Regions from separate parts of the Streptomyces halobius genome, predicted to be linked through region 1. Evidence: riboswitches for the same ligand, from Rfam matches in the RefSeq annotation. Region 1 holds a riboswitch; each other region holds the start of a gene.

Evidence for each region. Region 1 has a riboswitch for cyclic di-AMP ahead of K9S39_RS26895 (LysM peptidoglycan-binding domain-containing protein). Riboswitches for the same ligand answer to the same signal wherever they lie in the genome.
Region 2: linked by a shared signal. The riboswitch ahead of K9S39_RS24180 (M23 family metallopeptidase) and the one ahead of K9S39_RS26895 (LysM peptidoglycan-binding domain-containing protein) in region 1 are both predicted to bind cyclic di-AMP.
Region 3: linked by a shared signal. The riboswitch ahead of K9S39_RS13070 (M23 family metallopeptidase) and the one ahead of K9S39_RS26895 (LysM peptidoglycan-binding domain-containing protein) in region 1 are both predicted to bind cyclic di-AMP.
Region 4: linked by a shared signal. The riboswitch ahead of K9S39_RS25645 (transglycosylase family protein) and the one ahead of K9S39_RS26895 (LysM peptidoglycan-binding domain-containing protein) in region 1 are both predicted to bind cyclic di-AMP.

What each region holds. Positions count from the first base shown of each region.
Region 1 is NZ_CP086322.1:5,892,558-5,895,738, reverse strand. Features, by position in the region: gene eno (phosphopyruvate hydratase) at 1-527, opposite strand, end outside; gene K9S39_RS26895 (LysM peptidoglycan-binding domain-containing protein) at 832-1,488, opposite strand; cyclic di-AMP (ydaO/yuaA leader) riboswitch at 1,497-1,663, opposite strand; gene K9S39_RS26890 (transglycosylase family protein) at 1,935-2,975, opposite strand.
Region 2 is NZ_CP086322.1:5,318,332-5,321,512, reverse strand. Features, by position in the region: gene K9S39_RS24180 (M23 family metallopeptidase) at 275-1,528, opposite strand; cyclic di-AMP (ydaO/yuaA leader) riboswitch at 1,540-1,683, opposite strand; gene K9S39_RS24175 (PP2C family protein-serine/threonine phosphatase) at 2,487-3,181, opposite strand, start outside.
Region 3 is NZ_CP086322.1:2,840,745-2,843,925, forward strand. Features, by position in the region: gene K9S39_RS13065 (GntR family transcriptional regulator) at 1-267, opposite strand, end outside; gene K9S39_RS13070 (M23 family metallopeptidase) at 510-1,319, opposite strand; cyclic di-AMP (ydaO/yuaA leader) riboswitch at 1,332-1,488, opposite strand; gene K9S39_RS13075 (M16 family metallopeptidase) at 1,806-3,173, opposite strand.
Region 4 is NZ_CP086322.1:5,637,700-5,640,880, forward strand. Features, by position in the region: cyclic di-AMP (ydaO/yuaA leader) riboswitch at 1,114-1,327, shown strand; gene K9S39_RS25645 (transglycosylase family protein) at 1,331-2,512, shown strand; gene K9S39_RS25650 (DinB family protein) at 2,823-3,181, shown strand, end outside.

The DNA.
Region 1 (3,181 bases):
GCGTGCGAGCCGCCGTTCAGGATGTTCATCATCGGGACGGGCAGGACATGCGCGTTGGGGCCGCCCAGGTAGCGGAACAGCGGCAGGTCGCTGGCCTCGGAGGCGGCGTGCGCGACGGCGAGGGAGACGCCCAGGATGGCGTTGGCGCCGAGAGAGCCCTTGTTGTCGGTGGCGTCCAGGTCGAACATCGCCTGGTCGATCAGCCGCTGCTCGGTCGCGTCGTAGCCGACGAGCTCCGGGCCGATCTGCTCGATGACGGCCAGGACGGCCTTCTCTACGCCCTTGCCCAGGTAACGGTTCGGGTCGCCGTCACGCAGCTCGATGGCCTCGAAAGCGCCGGTCGAGGCGCCGGACGGCACGGCGGCACGCCCCGTGCTGCCGTCGTCGAGGCCGACCTCGACCTCGACCGTGGGATTACCTCGCGAGTCGAGAATTTCGCGGGCTACGACGACGTCGATGGACGGCACGTTGTCTCCTTCATGGGTGTCTGGAGTTCTGCAGCACGAGCCTAACCGGCTTGGGGGCATCCGCTTGCCGTTGGCCCGCTCAGTGGGACGAAATGAGGCCCAAAGGCCCAGCTCACGGGACTTTCGCGGCATTGTTCGCGGAGCGGGGAAACCACGGGACGTGGCCGGTCAGGGGCTTGCGGGCAGCCGGGGCGGTCCGGTGCCCGGAGAAGGGGGATGCCCGGTGCTCGGACAACGACGCGTGTGGAGAAGGGCGTGGAAAAAGCATGGAAAGGGCATGGAAATGCCCCGTCCGGCGCGCGGGGGGGACGACGCGCCGGACGGGGCAGGTTCACGGATGAGCGGTTCCGCGATGCGGGACGGCTCAGATGCTGAGCTGCTGGCCCGGGAAGATCAGGTTCGGGTTGCCGCCGATGACGGACTTGTTCTCGGCGTAGACCGTCTTCCAGTCGGTGCCGTGCGCCTTGGCGATCTTGGCGAGGGTGTCGCCCGGCTTCACGGTGTAGTCACCGGAGCCGTTGGACTTCTGCGGGGCGACCTTCGGGGCCGGCTGCGCCTTCTCCTGCTTGGGGGCCGGCTTGGCGGTCTCGGCCTTCGGCGCGGACTTGGTCTGCGCGGAGCCGGAGGCGTCGACGTTGGCGGCCGGGCCACCGGCGGTCAGGCCACCGGCAGCGGCGCAGCCCCAGGCGCCCGGGCCCTGCATGGCGAGCAGCTTCTCGGCGACGGCTATCTGCTGTTCCTTGGTGGCCAGGTCGGCGCGCGGGGCGTACTTGGTACCACCGGCGGCGGCCCAGCTGGAGTTGGAGAACTGCAGACCACCGTAGTAGCCGTTGCCCGTGTTGATCGACCAGTTGCCGCTGGACTCGCACTGGGCGACCTTCTCCCAGGTGGAGACGGACGCGGCGGACGCGGAGGAGGCGGCCATCAGCGGGACGGCCACGGCGGCGCCGGCGACACCGGCCAGGGTGGCGACGCGGACGGCCTTGGACGGACGACGGTGCTTGCCCTTGTTGATCAGCATGTCTGGAATCGTTTCCTCACCGACGCCTGCGAGGTGAGCTGTCGGGTTCGGGCTGTGAGCTGCCCGGCCACGTGTTGTCGCACGTGGCTTCACCCCAAGCCGGTCGGCCCGCTTTCACGGGTGGGGCCGGCGCTTACCTTGGGTCCCCCGCTCCTGCCTTCGGCGCTTGCGCGTCGACTGCCTCCGACCACCGGCAGGATTCGGCGTGTGATCGAAGAGCCCGCTTTGGCGAGCGGTCCCGACCGTAAGCAGTAACCGCCTTACCGTTCAAACCCCCTCTTCTAAGTCAAGTTGACAGCTTTTGATCACGAGGGGCTCATATTTCCGCAGGCAGGACGCGGTATGGAAAAGCCGGACGGGTCGGACACCGCCCCGCGGGACGAGATCCATGTCTCACTTTCCCCGAAGGGGGGCGGTGCCCCATCAGGAAGGCCCTGATTCCCCGTTCAGTCCCCGAGGTCGAGGAGCTGACCTGGGCGGATCAGGTCCGCGTCGGAGCCGATGACGTCCTTGTTCCGGTCGTAGAGCGCGGGCCAGCCGCCCGGCAGCTCGTTGGCCGCCGCGATGGCTGACAGGCTGTCACCCGGGCGCACGGTGTACTCGCCGTCGGCCGCCGGAGGCGTACGGTGCGCGCCGTCGCCGCGCGAGGCATGCCGGCCCGACGGCCTGTCGCCGTCACCCGCTCCGTTTTCGCCCTTGCCCTCCCTGTCGTCCGCGTCGCCACGGTGCCTGCCCCTGGTGGGCCGGTGGCTCGGCGTGGGGCTCGGGTCGGCGTGCTGGGACGCGTCGTCGCCACGGCCGTCGCCCGGGGCCGGGGAATCGGACGGGTCAGGGGTCTTGGAGGAGTCGGAGGAGTCGTCCGGGGCCTCGGAGGGGCTGGACGGGTCCGCAGAGGGGTTGGAGGGGTCGGACGGGTCCGTGGCGTCCGACCCGCCGGGCACCGAGGGCGAGGGCGTCACGTCATCGGACGGGTCGGAGGGACCGGTGTGATCGGTGTGATCGGTGGGGGCGGACGGATCGCTCGGGTCGGCGGAGGCTCCGGAGTCGTCGGAGCTGCCGGAGCCGCCGGTCGAGCCGGACGGGTCCAGGGGGCCCTGAGGCTCCGAGGGGTCGGCGCTGTCCGACGGATCGGGGATCGGCGCGCTGGTGCCGCCCGGGTCGACCTCCGGCGCGCGGCCGTCCTGGGTCAGCCCGGCGTTCACGGCGCAGCTGGGCCAGGCGTCCGGGCCCCGGTCGGCCAGGATCTTCTCGGCCACGGTTATCTGCTGGGAGCGGCTGGCGAGGTCGGGGCGCGAGGCATAGGCCCGGCCGCCGTACTCGTCCCACATCTCCCGGGTCAGCTGCAGGCCGCCGTAGAAGCCGTTGCCCGAGGCGGCGCTCCACATCCCGCCGCTCTCGCACTGTGCGACCCGGTCCCAGGTCGCGGTGTCGGCGGCGTGTGCACCGCCGGCGCCGAGCAGCGGCATGGCCAGGCCGGCGCCGGTCACCCCCGCTGTGACAAAGATGGCCGGTGCCTGACGGGGGCGACGGTGTCGGCCGTTCCCGGAGCGCATGCGGTTGCCTTTCGAGCGGCGGTTGAGTTGTCGGTTGAGTCGTCGCAACGAACGTTGAGTCGTAGAAACGAACTCTCGAACGAGCTGCCGAAGAGGACGCCACGGTCGCTACGGCGGTTCCCGCTGCCCGCTCCGACCAT
Region 2 (3,181 bases), 570 kb from region 1:
TATTCCCCGGGTTGGTTGAGTTGGGGAGTTTTGGGTTCGATGGGAGTTGCTGGGGGTGTTGGGGGTTGTGTTGGGGGTTGTGTTGGGGATTTCTTGGGTCGTTCCGGAATGGTTTGAGGCCGTCCCGGGATCCACTCCGTCAGACCGCCTCACAGGACGACCCCGATAGCCCCTCCCGACCAACTCCGCCAGCCCCTCCCGGACCTACTCCGTCAGCCCCTCCCCCTAACGACACCCTTCGGCCCACGCCCGTCGGACTGCCTCGCCAGACCCCTCAGGCACTCACCCCATGCTCCCGCAGCCAGGTCAGCGGGTTGATCGGGTCGCCGGAACCCGGGCGGACCTCCAGGTGGAGGTGGGGGCCGGTGACATTGCCGGTGGCGCCGACGCGGCCGATGACGTCGCCGGTGTTGACCTTGCCGGAGGTCTTCACCATGGAGGACAGATGGCAGAACCAGAGTTCCGTGCCGTCGTCGAGGGTGAGGACGATGCGGTAGCCGTACGAGCCGGCCCATCCGGCCTGTGTGATGGTGCCGGAGTGAACCGCCTTGACGGGAGTGCCGGTTGGGGCGGCGAAGTCCTGCCCGGTGTGGTCCGCGGCCCAGCGGTCGCCGGCCTGGCCGAAGCTGGCGGTGAGGGTGTACGAGGTGAGGGGGCTGGTGAAGCTGCGCGCCAGCTTGGCGAGGCGCTCGGCCTCCGCCTTCCGGCGGGCCTCCTCCTCGGCCTTGCGCTTGGCCTCCGACTCCGCCGCCTTCTTGGCCGCCGCGGCTTTTTCGGCCTCCTGCTGCTGCGCGGCCGCGTCCTTCGACGCCTGCTCGATGGCTGCGGCCTCCGCGGCGTCGCGTGCCTCCTGCTCGGCGGCGCCCTGCTGCGCGTCGGCCTGCTGCAGGATGCGGTTGCGCAGCGCCTCGCCCGCGTCGCGGCCCTGTGCGGCCTCGGTCTGGCTCAGGCCGGCCTGAGAGAGAGGGGCGGCGTTACCGGAGGCCGGGGCGGCGGAAAGGGAGGAATCAGAACCTGCATCGGAGCCTGCACCAGAACCCGAGCCGGCACCCGAGTCCGAGCCGGAGTCGGATATGAGGCCGCCTATGCCGGGGAAGGACTTGGCGTCCGGCAGCTTGTCCGAGAGATCCTCGGCCATACCGCCGATGTCCGGCATCGAGATCGGCAGCGGCGGACGGTCCTCGGCCGTGGCCATCCCGCCTGCGCCGACCGCCGCGATGACGCCGACGCCCAGGACCGTACCGCTGCGGGCGAGTCCGCCGCCGCGCTGCTTGGCCACCCGGTGCCTGCCGCGGACCGGACGGATGGATTCCTCGGTGGGGTTCCACTCCTCCCACGGGCCGTCGGCGTCGTGGCTGCCGTCCGGTTCACCGCCGCGCATACCGTCCTGTCCACCGCCGCCGTAAGCGAAGGCCGGAGCATGGTCGGCACCAACGGAAGGACCGGGAAGATCGCTCCCCTCGGACGGACCTCGTTCGTAGAGGTCGTTGGCGGACGCAGCCTCTGGGGCAGACCTGTTGGACGCCACGGGGGCGCACTCCTTTCCTTCCTTCTCGCCTACCGGGTTAGCTGACGGGTTCGGAGCAGGAAGGTCTCCTACGGGCGCCTTCTGGCGGAGGCGTCCGACTCACCCCAAGGTGGTGGTTCCCCGGTTCCGTTGGCGCAGTTCAGCGCAAATCCGTGCAGATCCATGCGTGCCGTCGAGCAGTTCAGTGCATTCACCTGCGGTTGAGCACATGGAGTGCGTGCGGTGCATGCGGCACATACACAGTGCGTGCAGTAAGTGCGTGCCGTGCAGTGCATTTCAGTGCGCTCAGTGCAGTTGATGCGGTTGAGTCGGTTCGATACGGAGAGGGCGGATCGTTTGCGTGAAGTGCCGGCGTTGCTGGAAATGCTGGACGTGCGTGAAATGCGCTTGCGGGATTCGGCGTTGGCGCGCGGTGCCGCCTCTGCGACGGCTGGGACGACCGCGCTGCGTTATCGGACAGTAATAGAGACCGAGGTCGTTTTCCAAGCCTTCCCGAGAATCCGTATGTGCTCCGCACCGGCACTGGCGTGCACTTTTCGTTCATTACGGCAGTAATACGGGCAAGTTGACCACGCATCGCCAAACGGCCTCGCGGCGATTGTGCACCAGTTGTTATGCGGAGGGGTGCGCGACGATTACGGAAAGTGAGCACAGTGACCTCGGATCACGGTCGCCAGCGTCGGAAACGTCGTCAACAGCGCCCAGACAGCGGCGGATCGGCACCGGGAATCCTCCGCCCTCGACCCGGTCGCCGCCCCCGAAGCCCTCCGCTGGCTGCAAGCCCTCGTCTGGCCGAGGGCCTCCCGGGCGTAGGGCTGAACGAGCGAGAGGCTCCCGCACGTAGGGCTGAACGGGCGAGGGGAGGGGAGAGGAGAGAAAAGGAGAGGAACCGCCCGGCGGAGGGCCTCTCCGCCCCTGCCCCCGGCCCATCCCCCACCCGACAGGTCCTGAACCAGCCCTAAGCCCCCAACGGCCGCTGCACCGCCAGCAGCGCCATATCGTCCGCCGGCGCCCCGCCCGCATGCCGTGAGACCTCCTCGACCACCGTGTCCAGAAGGTCGTCGGGTCCGAGGAAGTGGCGGCCGCGCAGCCGCACCGTCGGGTCGTAGAACCGGCCGGCCCGGTCCCGGGCCTCGGTCACCCCGTCCGTGAACAACAGCAGCAAGGAGCCGGCCGGGAAGAACGACTCGTCCGTCCGGTCCGGCCACCCCGCCACCTCCGTGAGCCCCAGCGGCAGCGCGGGCGAGGTGGGTGCCAGCTCGCGCAGCCCCCCGTCCGGGGCGAGCAGCAGGGGCGGTGGATGCCCACGGTTGAGGACGCGCAGCACGGACTGCTCCTTGGTGGGGATCTCCGCGAGGAGGGCGGTGGTGAACCCCTCGTACTCGTCGAGCGCTTCGCGCCGTTGCCCCTCGCGCTGCAGCGCCCGCTCCAGCCGGCCGGCGACCGCCTCCAGCGTGGCCTCCTGTTCCGCCGCCTCCCGGAACGCGCCGATGACGATCACCGCGGCCTCCACCGCTCCCAGCCCCTTGCCCCGTACGTCGCCGACGATCATCCGTACGCCGTTCGGGGTGTCCTGCACCGCGTAGAGATCGCCGCCGATCCGTGCGTCCACCCGCGCCCCTACATAGCGCGCGGCGACCCCGAGACCGGCGA
Region 3 (3,181 bases), 3.1 Mb from region 1:
CAGCGGCTCCAACAGGGCCCGTATGTCCAGGAGGTCGGCCGCCTCCTGCTCGGTGGGCTCGGCGACACAGGCGCCCGCGTGATGACGGGTGGTGACGAAGCCCTCGGACTGCAGCGTGCGCAGCGCCTCGCGCACCGGGACCCGGGAGACGCCGTAACGCGCTGCCAGGATGTCCTCGATCAGCCGGCTCCCCGGCGCGAGCACACCGGAGACAATATCATCGCGAATCGCCGTGCACACCGCATGCGCGGAAATATGACCTCGCATCGTCCGTGCCTCCGCCGTAATCCCGTGGAAACATCGCCGAACGGCGACATTTTCCTCACCCTAGCCGCCGATCGGCGACTTTTCCGCGACTCTATTCGACTGGGGCGGCTTTTCCGACGGACTCCGAGTATTCATGGACATAATTTGGCCATCGGCGCGCAGTCGGCACCGAGCGCGGTCGGATACGCCGGAGCCCCGGCCGGGGCCGGGGCTCTCAAGGACGCTGCGACGGGGGCGGGACGTCAGACGCTGACGCCGTGCGAACGCAGGTAGGCGACCGGGTCGATGTCCGAGCCGTAGTCCGGGCCGGTGCGGGCCTCGAAGTGCAGGTGCGGCCCCGTGCTGTTGCCGGTGCTGCCGGAGAGGCCTATCTGCTGGCCCGGGGTGACGGTCTGGCCGGCCGAGACGCCGAGGGACGACAGGTGGCCGTACTGGGTGTACGTACCGTCGTTCATCTTGATCACGATGTTGTTGCCGTACGCGCCGCCCCAGCCGGCCTCGACGACCGTGCCCGCGGCGACGGCGCGCACCGACGTGCCGGAGGCGGCGTGGAAGTCGATGCCGCTGTGGCTGCCGGAGGACCACAGCCCGCCGGACGCCTTGTACCCGGTGGACACGTAGGAGCCGGCGATGGGCGCGACATAGGCGTTGAGGCGCTTGCGCTCCGCCTCACGGGCCGCGCGTTCCTTGGCGGCGCGCTCCGCCTCGGCCTTCGCCTCGGCCTTCTTCTTGGCCTCCTCGGCGCGGCGCTTGGCCTCTTCGGCCCGCTTCTTGGCCTCGGCCTCGGCCTTCGCCCGCGCGGCGGCGGCCTCGGCGGCCGCCTCCTGGGCATCGGCCTGGGCCTCCAGGCGGTCGGCGAGTTCGCCGCCGAGCACGACGGCCCGGGTCAGACCGGTGTCGGTGGTCGCCTCGTCGGTCGCGGCCAGCGCCGGGGAGGCCATGGAGCCGACGACACCGGTGGCCGCGAGGGTGGCTATGCCGGCGATGTTGCGGGTCGTCCGAGCGGAGCGGCTCGGACGACGGTGTTTCCCGGTGGCACGGATGAATGCCATCTGGTGGCTTGTCCTTTCCTTCCTTCTCGCCTACCGGGTTAGCTGACGGGTTCGGAGCAGGAAGGTCTCCTACGGACTCCTCCGGAGAGAGGTCCGATTCACCCCAGGGGATATGTGGGTCCCCGGCTCCCCTGGCTCGCGCCGTACGGGGACTCGGCGATGACTGTCCGGTGCCGCGGTTGCGGCGTACTGCTGGCGAACAGCCGGACCGACGCTAAACGGGACAACTTTCAATCGGCAAACAGAACCGCACCTTTGTGCCATACGCCACACGGTCACGAAGCAACCGGCCGCAATAATCCGGACATACGGGAGATCCCGTGGCGCGTGCACGCCACGGGATCTCATTTGTCGCGATATGACCAGTGGTCACCGGCTCCGCCGGATCGCTGCCCTGCCGCTCTCCTGCACGTCCCGGCCGGTCCCCTGCCCCTTCCCGCCGGTCTCCTGCCGGCTTCCCGGTCAGGTCCGTGCCACCACGGCGGATCAGCCGCTGACGACCGTCACCTCGCCGATGCCCAGCTCCCGGGCGGGCCCGGCGATCTGCGCCGCGTCGCCCACCAGCACCGTCACCAGGCGGTCCACGGGGAACGCGTTCACCGCCGCCGCCGTCGCCTCGACGGTGCCCGTCTCCGCCAGCCGGAGGTACAGCTGCGCCTGGAAGTCGTCGGGAAGATGCTGCTCCACCTGGTCGGCAAGGGTCCCCGCGACGGCCGCGGCGGTCTCGTACTTCAGCGGCGCGACCCCGACGAGGTTCTGCACGGCGACATCCCGCTCGGCGTCCGTGAGGCCCTCGTCCGCCAGGGTGCGCAGCACCTGCCACAGGTCCTGCAGCGCCGGCCCCGTGGAGCCGGTGTCCACCGAGCCGCTGATGGCCAGCATCGCGGCACCGCCGCCGGCCGCGTCGGACCGCAGCACCTGGCCGAAAGCGCGCACCCCGTAGGTGTAGCCCTTCTCCTCGCGCAGCACCCGGTCCAGCCGGGAGGTGAGGGTGCCGCCCAGGCAGTACGTGCCGAGGACCTGCGCGGGCCAGACACGGTCGTGCCGGTCGGCGCCGATACGGCCGATGAGCAGCTGCGTCTGGACGGCCCCGGGACGGTCCACGATCACCACGCGGCCGGTGTCGTCGGCGGTGATCGGCGACGCCTTCAGCGGCTCGGCGGTGGAACCGGTCCAGGCGCCCAGGGTGTCGGTGAGCGCCGCGTCCAGGTCGACGCCGGCGAAGTCACCGACGATGACGGCGGTGGCCGTGGCGGGCCGTACATGGGCGTCGTAGAAGGCGCGGACGGCCGCCGCGTCGATCCGCGCGACGGTCTCCTCGGTGCCCTGACGGGGCCGCGAAATCCGGGAGGCGGCCGGGAACAGCTCCTTGGACAGGGCCATCGCGGCGCGCCGGGCCGGGTTGGCGAGCTCGTGCGGGATCTCGTCGAGCCGGTTGCGTACGAGCCGCTCGACCTCGCTCTCCGGGAAGGCGGGGGCCCGCAGGGCGTCGGCGAGCAGGCCGAGCGCGCGCGGCAGCCGGGAGGCCGGGACTTCGAGGGAGACCCGTACTCCGGGATGGTCGGCGTGCGCGTCCAGGGTGGCGCCACAGCGCTCCAGCTCGGCGGCGAACTCCTCGGCGGTGTGCTTGTCGGTGCCCTCGGACAGGGCACGCGCCATGATCGTGGCCACGCCGTCCAGGCCCTCGGGCTCGGCCTCCAGAGGAGCGACGAGATTGATCTCGACGGCGACGACCTGCTGGCCGGGACGGTGACTGGTCAGCAGCGTCAGCCCGTTGGCGAGCTGACCGCGCTCGGGCGCCGGGAAGGCCCACGGCTTGGGCGCGCCGCCCCGGGGCTGCGGGTGGAAGACCATAGTGCTCT
Region 4 (3,181 bases), 250 kb from region 1:
CCGCACGCCGGTTCGCGAATCTGACGGCTTGCGATGTCTTCCCATTGCCGCTTTCCCTTCGGTCGGTTGTGGGGGCAGGAGCACGAAAGCCGCTCTCGGTCGGAAGATGCCGAATTCCGCCTCCGGATGCCCTAGCCCACTGAATGACACCAGCCGCCCCCGTCTACAACCGATATTGATGAGTTCAAGCAGCAGGCCGCCGCCCGACGCGACGCGCGACGAAACCCCTCCAAGGGCTTCGGCGTGCCACGGCCGGTCCTGCGACTAAGCGTGGGGACTTCCTCATTCAGGTGTACGCGGATGCCGGTGCGCTGCCACTCGGGCTTCAGCAGCGTGCCCGGCTCTCCGGGACACCGCCGTACCGTGTCCGGCTTCCCGGTGTTCTGGTATTCCTCGTGTTCTGGTATTCCTCGAAGCCTGGCCGCAGCACTCCAAGGTTCATGCACAGGATCATCGTGCGCGTCACGCCTCCTGTGAAACGACCTTCCAGGAGCCTGGCGTCCTCCCGGGCCCTGGGTGCCCCGGGCGCTACGGGGGCCATGTCTATGTGCGCCTCCCGGCGGGCCTCGCGAGAAGGCGCCAGGGCGAGGCGGTCGACGCCACGTCGAGCCCGGGCGAGAGTGCGGGCTCCGCACCGACGGGGGCGGGCACCACCTTCCGTACCGCGACCGTGACATTCGGCAGCGGACTTCGCGGCCGGGCTGCGGAGTGGTGGCGCCGAACCGCTGATGTTCCCGACTGGCTGGTGTTCCCGACTGATGGCCAGTCATGTCAGATTAAAGAGCCCTTATCGCGCCCGCAGTGGCAAATGGGACTCAATTACTGAATCGGGCATATCGGCCTCAGTGATGCACTTCACAATGAGGATCGGGGCCCTGTCGGCGTCGCGCGTCCGGGATGTCCGCTTCCCGTCAACTCCGTTGTTCTTTTCCCTTCTTGGGTATCGATCTGCAAGATCTCGTATCGCTCTGTGGCAAAGATCCGCAGCGCAGTGTGACGCCATGTCCGAATGAATGCATCCAATCGATCTTCGTTGTATTGCAGGCATCTTGTCCCGGTGAAATCGATGTGTTTACTTTTGGCCCTCCGCAGAATCCAATGACGCGGGAATCCAACACCGGAGCGCCGAATCCTGCCGCCGGTGGGGGAAAACAACGACATCACGGCAGGAGCGGGGGAACCAGGTAAGGCGCCGGGCTGTGCCCACCCGTACGGTCCGGCTTGGGGTGAAGACGCGCCGCAGCGCTCCACGCTGCTTCCCACGCGCGGCCGGGCAACTCCTGTCCGAACCCGACAGCTCACCTCGCAGGCGTAGGAGAGGAAGATTTCTATGTCTGCACGTGGGCGTCATCGCCGATACAAGCCCAACCGCATTTCGCGCGCCTACCTCACCATCACCGCCGGCGGTGCCGGCATAGCCCTCCCCCTGATCGGGGCCGGCGCGGCGCACGCCGCTTCCGTCGATACCTGGGACAAGGTCGCCGAGTGCGAGAGCAGCGGTGACTGGACAATCAACACCGGCAATGGCTTCTACGGTGGTCTGCAGTTCACCCAGAGCACGTGGCAGGAGTTCGGCGGCGGGGAGCACGCCCCTCGGGCCGACCTCGCCTCCAAGGACCAGCAGATCACCACCGCGGAGAAGGTGCTCAAGGTCCAGGGCCCCGGCGCCTGGCCGGTGTGCGGGCCCAAGGCCGGTCTGACCCGTGGCGGCGGCGCGCCCGACATCTCTCCGGACGACCAGAAGGAGTCTGCTCCGGCCAAGGCCGCTCCCAAGGCCGAGCGCAAGGCCGCTCCCAAGGCCGAGCGCAAGGCCGAGCGCAAGCCTGCTGCGGGCAGCGGCAAGCACCGCAAGCCCGACTCGTACACGGTCGCCTCCGGCGACACCCTGTACAAGATCGCCCATGACCATGACGTCGAGGGTGGCTGGGAGACGGTCTACGACGACAACCGTGAGGCCGTCGGCCAGAACCCGAACCTGATCCACCCGGGTCTGGAACTCTCCCTCCACGGGGATGCGGCTCCCGCGCCGGAGCGGAAGGCCCCGAAGCATGCCACGGCCGCCCCGAAGCCCGCGCCGGCCCCGGAGAAGAAGGCTCAGCAGTCGTCCTCCGGGTACACCGCCCCGGTTCACTCGGCCATCGGCACCCCCTACCACAAGCCCGGCAGCGCCTGGTCCAGCGGTTACCACACGGGCGTCGACTTCCCCGTTTCCTCCGGCACCGCCGTGAAGGCCATCGGTGCGGGCGAGGTCGTTTCCGCCGGTTGGGGTGGCGCCTACGGCAACCAGGTCGTCATCCGCCACCACGACGGCAAGTACAGCCAGTACGCGCACCTGTCGAACATGAGCGTCCGGGCCGGCCAGTCGGTCTCCGGTGGCCAGCAGATCGGCTACTCCGGCTCGACGGGCAACGCCTTCGGCCCGCACCTGCACTTCGAGATCCGCACCGGCCCCGGCTACGGCTCGGACGTTGACCCCCTCGCCTACCTCCGGGCGCACGGCGTCACCATCTGAATTCCGCCTGGCATCACCTGAGGTGCCCGTCCCCTCGTAGAACCGTTATGTCCTGCTCTCGGACACAGGGGTGCCGTCACCGCCCCCTGACCAAGAGTTCACCAAGGGGAGCATCCAGACCCCGCCCTCGCCGGTCGACGGAGGCTACGAGCGCGTTCGCATCGAACGATCCCGCCGACGCCGGGCGCTGTAACCGGGGGACAGTTCGCCCCTGGTTGCAGCGTCCCAACCTAATGCCGCATCAGGCAACGTTCGCCCTGCGGTGCGTCCCTGCCTGTCGACGGGTTTGGTCGCCGGCGATAATCGACCGGTGAGCACCGTCGAACGCCCTATGCCGCCCCTGAACGCCGACGAGCGCACCACGCTCGAAAGCTGGCTTGACTTTCACCGCGCCACCCTCGCCATGAAGTGCGAAGGCCTGGACGACGAGCAGGCCGCCGACGCGTCCGTGCCACCATCCGGCTGCACGCTGACCGGCCTCGTCCAGCACATGGCGGAGGTGGAGCGGAACTGGTTCCGCCGAGTGTTCGCCGGAGAACAGGCCCCGCCCATCTACGACCCGCAGGCCGACCCCCGTGGCCCCGACGGCGGCTTCGAACTGGCCGAGGGCGCCACCTTGCGCGACGCCCTCGCCACCTGGCGCGCGGAGGTCACCCGCGCCCGCGAGCG